Regions from separate parts of the Ruegeria sp. BH6 genome, predicted to be linked through region 1. Evidence: riboswitches for the same ligand, from Rfam matches in the RefSeq annotation. Region 1 holds a riboswitch; the other holds the start of a gene.
The links. A riboswitch is a leader RNA that binds a small molecule or an ion and turns the genes downstream of it on or off. The one in region 1 is predicted to bind cobalamin.
Positions count from the first base shown of each region.

Region 1 (3,405 bases):
GCCCACATTTCCTAAACCGATAAATCCGACTTTCATGTTTCCCTCCTGACGGTCGTATTCGGGCCGAGTATCAGTGTTGTCTGTTAGAAACGAAAATGATTAATAATGCCAATTATGGTCAAAATAATTTGGTGATATATGGATCGCCTTCCAAACCCCACATGGTTGCGCAGCTTTGAAACCGCCGCGCGGCATCTGAATTTTACCACCACAGCAAAAGAGCTGGGCCTGACGCAGACGGCGGTCTCATTGCATATCCGGTCGCTTGAGGCCGAGCTTGGGCAAAAGCTGTTCACCCGGAATGCCCGGCGGTTGGAACTGACTGAGCTGGGGCAGTCTTATTCGTTGACTGTGCGGCGTGCGCTTGGTGACATCGCCCTGTCCACCAACAGCCTGTTCGGCCCTGCCTCTCGCCAGACCCTGACAATCCGTGCGGCGATATCGACAGCCACCTATTGGGTCGCGGCGGAACTGCCCGACTTTACCGCTCGCCACCCCGAGATCCCCGTACGCCTTGTCTCGCACATCTGGAATGACAGCGTGGCCCCCGGCGATGTGGATGTGGAAATCCGGTTGGGTTATGGCGATTGGCCCAGCGTTCAGTCCGAAAAGCTGACAGACGAAATGCTGGTACCGGTATGCCGGGCCGGGGACTCGCCCGCGACCCTGAACGTACTGCGGCAAGGCCCTCTGATTCATATCCTTGGATACGAAGACAACTGGGCGCGGTACTTTCAGGCCAACGGGCTCTCGCTTTCGGACCAGCCGCCCCGACATTCGGTGGACACCTCGGTCGCAGCGCTGCAACTTGTGATGGCCGGGGCGGGCTATGCAACGGTTCTGGAACGGTTCGCCAGGAATGCGATCCGGCAGGCTGTGCCGATTGCAATTGCGGGACCTGCGATTCCCTTTGCCCAGTCGCATTACCTGATCAGTACACTAGGCGCTACGCAATCGACCGCTGCGGCAGGGTTGTTTTGCGCTTGGCTGCGCGAGAGGCTGGCCTCGCATGCCGCGGATTGACCCAGGCTGGTCGCTTTTTTGGTTTGAACGATTTCACCATGCGCCTCGTGCTTGACAAGCCCCCTGCCCGTGCCGCATGTCGCATGCGTTGGTGTCCATCTTCGGATGGATGAAAAGGGAATGCGTCAGCGGGCAACCGTCAAACGCAGCCGCCCCCGCGACCGTGACCGGAGAGGGTGCCCAATGCCACTGGCCCGCAAGGCCGGGAAGGCGGGACATCTGCCGGGGCAAACGCCCCGACATCCGCAAGCCGGGAGACCTGCCAGCACCCGAAGTTGAAACCGGACGGGGTGATCCGGTGTCGGGTCCATGTGCAGACGTGGCCCGCATGAAACCCCGTCCCCTGCAAAGAGGATTTTGGGGGGATGAGAGACGTGACCGAGACTGCACCAGTCGAGCTGCTGGTCTGCACGACCTGTCGGCGTGGCCTGCCGATTGAAGACGATGCGCAACGTCCAGGTGCCCTGCTGCACAAGGCACTGGAAGACGCCGATTTGCCCGAAGGTATCGTGCTGAAGCCGGTCGAGTGCCTGTCAAATTGCGATCAGGGTTGCTCCATAGTGCTGCGCGGCGGACCGACCCGCTGGACCTTTGTGTACGAAAACCTGAACGAAACCGACCATGTCGACACCATCGTCGAAGGCGTCACCAAGTACCTCGCCGCCGATGACGGTCTGGTCAAATGGCGCGAACGTCCCGAACATTTCCGCAAAAACTGTGCGGCCCGTATTCCCCCGATTGGAGCCCTGAAATGAGCAACCTCGAAAAACTCCCCGTCACTGTGATCACCGGCTTTCTGGGTTCGGGCAAAACCACGCTGGTCAAACATCTAATGCAGAACCCGCAGGGCAAGCGTCTGGCCGTTGTCGTCAATGAATTTGGCGATGTGGGTGTGGATGGCGACATTCTGAAATCCTGCGCCATTCCCGATTGCCCGGCGGAAAATATCATGGAACTGGCCAATGGCTGCATCTGCTGCACCGTGGCCGATGATTTCATTCCGACCATCGAGGCGCTGATGGCACTGGAGCCGCGCCCTGATCACATCCTGATCGAAACCTCGGGCCTGGCCCTACCCAAGCCGCTGTTGAAAGCGTTTGACTGGCCCGATATCCGCTCGAAAATCACCGTGGACGGCGTGATCGCTCTGGCCGATGCCGAGGCTGTCGCCGCCGGTCGCTTCGCCCCGAATGTCGAGGCTGTGGACGCCCAGCGCCTGGCCGATGACTCGATCGACCACGAAACACCCCTGTCCGAGGTTTTCGAGGATCAGATCTCCTGCGCCGACATCATCCTGCTGACCAAGCCCGATCTGGCTGGTCCGGAAGGCGTGGCAAAGGCCAAAGAAGTGATCGCAGCCGAGGCTCCGCGCCCCCTGCCCGTCGTCGAAGTTGCCGAAGGCGCTGTGGACGTGCGCGTCGTACTGGGGCTTGAGGCTGCCGCCGAGGATGACATGGATGCACGCCCGTCGCACCACGATGGCCACCACGATCATGAACATGACGATTTCGAAAGCATTATCGTCGAGTTGCCGGAACAGACCGATCCGGCAGCACTGGTTGCCAATATCGAACGCTTGGCAAATGAGCTGAACATCCTGCGGGTCAAAGGTTACGCCGCTGTCCAGGGCAAACCGATGCGCTTGTTGGTCCAGGCGGTTGGCGCACGCGTGCGACATCAGTACGACCGCCCATGGGAACCCGGCGAAGAGCGCCGCTCGCGTCTGGTGGTGATTGCCGAACATGACGACATCAAAGAGGCCGCGATCCGCGAGATCCTCGTGGGTGTGACCGAGGCCGCCGAGTAAGCCATGCACGTCGTCTTCCGCGAAAGCCACGGGCTCGAGGAAACCGAGACCCCGACCGATCTGGGCCAAAGCCCGGCGGATCTGGTGGTGCTGTCCTTTTCGGACAGCGACCTCGGAGCTTTCGCGGCAGGCTGGCATCGCGGTGGCGGAGCTGAGGGGCGGATGCCCACGATGCGGTTGGCCAATCTGACGGCGCTGAAACACCCTCTGTCCGTCGATACCTACGTCGAACAAACTCTGGAAGGTGCGAAAGGCATTCTGATCCGCCTGATCGGCGGCGTGCCTTATTGGTCCTATGGCCTGCAGCAGGTTCTGGCGCTGGCGCAAGACAAGGGCATCGCGCTGGCTGTCCTGCCAGCGGATGGGCGCGAAGATACGCGGTTGGACGACTTTTCCACCCTACCCGTTTCAACTCTGCGGCGGCTGGCGCATCTGTGCGATACCGGCGGCGAAGTTGCTGCGCAGGCCGCGCTGGCACAGATGGCGCTGGCTGCGGGGCTTTATGCAGGCCCTGTGATGGGGGCCAAAACCATCCCCGAGTGCGGCGCCTGGTGCCCGGATCGTGGCGTGATCCC
Region 1 covers NZ_JBQFSR010000002.1:484,338-487,742, forward strand. Annotated here, with positions in the region: gene ACR0B8_RS07675 (NAD(P)-dependent oxidoreductase) at 1-36, opposite strand, end outside; gene ACR0B8_RS07680 (LysR substrate-binding domain-containing protein) at 139-1,023, shown strand; cobalamin riboswitch at 1,096-1,304, shown strand; gene ACR0B8_RS07685 (DUF1636 family protein) at 1,389-1,778, shown strand; gene cobW (cobalamin biosynthesis protein CobW) at 1,775-2,830, shown strand; gene cobN (cobaltochelatase subunit CobN) at 2,834-3,405, shown strand, end outside.

Region 2 (3,405 bases), on a different contig from region 1:
TCAGGACGCGCATCGGCAGGGCCTCGGCCATTTGTTGACCACGCGCGCGCTCGTCCGGCGAAACGGTTGGATCATTGGCTGCGTCTGGCGTGATTTTAACCACAGAGACCCAATGGGTGATCTCGGCCAGATCGCGTAGCACGGCCAGCGGATCGGCTCCTTCGGCATATTGCCCGCCCAACTCGGTCAGCGCGCCTGCAGCGTCCCCGCGCAGGATCATGTCCATCAGATCCAGTACCCGACCGCGATCAGCCAGGCCCAGCATCGCGCGGACCTGATCAGCGCTGGTTTCACCCGCACCGTGCGAGATCGCCTGATCCAGCAGCGAGGTCGCGTCCCGGGCCGAACCCTCGGCTGCACGGGTGATCAGCGCCAGCGCGTCATCCGCGATCTGAGCGTTTTCCGCCGCCGCAATCTTGCCGAGCAGGCCGATCATGTCCTCGGGTTCGATCCGGCGCAGGTCGAACCGTTGGCAGCGCGACAGAACCGTCACTGGCACTTTACGAATCTCGGTTGTGGCAAAGATGAACTTCACATGCTCGGGCGGTTCCTCAAGCGTCTTGAGCAGCGCGTTGAACGCACTGGTCGACAGCATGTGGACCTCGTCGATAATGTAGATCTTGTAGCGCGCACTAGCCGCGCGATAGCGGACGCTGTCGATGATCTCGCGAATATCGTTCACACCGGTGCGGCTGGCGGCGTCCATCTCCATCACATCGACGTGGCGGCCTTCCATGATGGCCACGCAATGCTCGCATTGGCCGCAGGGTTCCGTGGTCGGCTTACCCTCGCCATCGGGGCCGATGCAGTTCATGCCCTTGGCGATGATCCGGGCCGTGGTGGTTTTGCCGGTACCGCGAATGCCGGTCATGATGAAGGCCTGCGCGATGCGGTCGGCCTCGAACGCGTTTTTCAGCGTGCGCACCATGGCATCCTGACCGACGAGATCGGCAAAAGTTTCCGGGCGGTATTTGCGGGCAAGAACCTGATAGGCGGGGCTGGGCGTGTCGTTCATATCTGCTCTGTCGGATTCGGGTTCCGATGCAGCGTAGAGACCCCCGCCGCCCGCGTCCACAGCAGGCTTGGGTGAATTTCGGTTTGCAGCACAATTTGCACGCCTTAGAAGCGAGTATCAGGGAGGGTCCGTAGTGAGCCAGTTCGGACTTCATTCAGTTCAGATTGGAAAAGGCACCGTTGCCTTGTCGCCCCTTCCGGGGCGCGGTGGCGGGTATACGCGGGACTTGGGAATGATCCGCGACTGGCAGCCGGATCTTGTGATCTCGATGACAACCGAGGTCGAAATACTGCAAGAGGGCGCAAGTGGGCTTGGCGAAGACCTGCACGCACTCAATATCGCATGGGTGCATCTGCCGGTTGCGGATTTCGGTGCGCCGCCCCCTGAGGTTGACGCGGCGTGGTGCAGTGTCAGCCCTGCGGCGACTGATATCCTGTCCTGCGGGGGGCGGGTGCTGGTGCATTGCCGGGGCGGCTGTGGCCGGTCCGGGATGATCGTGCTGCGCCTTATGGTCGAGCATGGCGAAGACCCCGAGACAGCGTTGACCCGTTTGCGGGCGGTGCGGTCCTGCGCCGTCGAGACCGACGGCCAGATGGAATGGGCAGCCCTTGGGCGGACGCGCGACTAGATCAGAGCGCCACCTGTCGTTCTGCCTGTGCCACCGGGTTGGGCGGGATCGCTGTGACCTCAAGCATGGCGCAGGGGGGGGTGGTTAGCATGCCTGCGGGGCGCATGGTCACATCCTGGCCGAACATCATATCTGCGTAAGCATCCAGCGACTCGAGGGGCGCATCCTCGCTTGTTCCACAAAAGACCCGGATCAAGTCTTTTTGCGCGCGAAACCGTGCGCTGCATCCTTGCGCGCAATAAGCCAGCTCAGTGCTGCCGTCGAACTCAAAATCAGGCGTCGTCGCAGGAACGGCCACGTCCATCGCCTGTACGATCGCGCGCGCCACCTGCGCCAGCGCCGGACAGGTTTTTCCTGTGCGTTGGCAAACGGTTGCGGTAAATTGGTGTGTCTTTGTCTTCCAGATCATATTGCGCCCTCCGCGCGTGGAACGGGGGCATGGATCAGGTGTGACAGCGTGCTGACGACCTGCCCGGACACCCCGCCCGAGTTTCGGTTTCTTGTTCGATGGCAGGTCTCCTGACTTGCGGGTCGTTGCGTTGCCGACCTTCCCAGCCTTGCGGCCAGTGGTGTTTCGGCATTGCTCACCGCTTACAGTTGCGGGGGCAGTCGCGGCCTTGGTTCGTTCCGGTATTCCGGGCAGAACCGCACCGTGTTCCCTTTTCATCCCGCCCCGGGGACCGGGGACGAGAACCATCACCCAATCGCTAGCGGGTAGGGGTGACCTGAGTCAAGCCGCCTTTTGGTGGGGCAAAGTGGACGCGTGGTCATGCGGAAACAGGATTGACTTAGGGTGGCAAAAGATGCCGTTTGGGGTGGTGAACTAATCGGTTCAGATTGAGGGCGCCATGCTGGATACCGCACAAGCTGTTTTAACCGAGGATTTTCAGTTTCCTTCTGGTTCGACCCAACTGTCGGCTCGGCTGTACCTGCCGGTGGCCGAACCTGGGATCGCAGTGGTGATCCACAGCGCCACCGGAGTGCCGCGCGACTATTATCAGCATTTCGCACGCTGGTTGGCTGCGGAACATGGCATTGCCTGTCTGACCTATGATTACAGCGATTTCGGTCATTCGCAGAGCAGGCCATTGAAGTCAGCTCAGGCCACGATGGCGGATTGGGCGCTGATCGACATGCCTGCGGCTCGGGCCGAGATGCGCAGGCGATACCCCGACGCGCAGCACTGGAGCATCGGCCATTCCGTCGGCGGTATGCTGGGGCCGATTCAACCCGATATTGATCAGATCGACCGTATGATCTGCGTCTGCGCCGGGCCGGTGACTGTGTCGGACCATCCCTGGCCTTATCGGGCGTTGGCTTTGCTGTTTTGGTACGGACACGCGCCCCTGGCCGTAAAAGCGCTGGGTTACCTGCCGGGCAAGGCACTAGGATTCGGATCGAACCTGCCTGCCAGCGTCTATTGGCAGTGGCGCCGCTGGTGTACTGCGCCGCGCAACTACCTGCCCGAAATCGGCGTGTCCTTGCCCGAGGCCCGCTGGGCACAGTCAGACACACCAGTGGATCTGTTCAGCTTTGAGGATGACGATCTGGTTCCAAAGAACGCGGTCTGGCGGCTGGCTGATCTGTACGGGCCCAACGCACGCCGCCATTTGTTGTCTCCGGCCGAGTTCGGACTGTCCGAGGTTGGCCATATCGGTGCCTTTGCCCGGCGCAATTCGGCTGTCTGGCCACGGTTGATTGCCTAGGCCTGTTCGCAACAATTCAATGTCGGAAGTTTAAGTGAGAGGTTGGACATCGACCC
Region 2 covers NZ_JBQFSR010000010.1:110,405-113,809, forward strand. Annotated here, with positions in the region: gene ACR0B8_RS18095 (DNA polymerase III subunit gamma/tau) at 1-1,015, opposite strand, end outside; gene ACR0B8_RS18100 (protein-tyrosine phosphatase family protein) at 1,149-1,643, shown strand; gene ACR0B8_RS18105 (hypothetical protein) at 1,645-2,052, opposite strand; cobalamin riboswitch at 2,136-2,356, opposite strand; gene ACR0B8_RS18110 (alpha/beta hydrolase family protein) at 2,492-3,349, shown strand; RNA gene ffs (signal recognition particle sRNA small type) at 3,382-3,405, opposite strand, start outside.
Region 2: another riboswitch for cobalamin. It lies ahead of ACR0B8_RS18105 (hypothetical protein); the one in region 1 lies ahead of ACR0B8_RS07685 (DUF1636 family protein).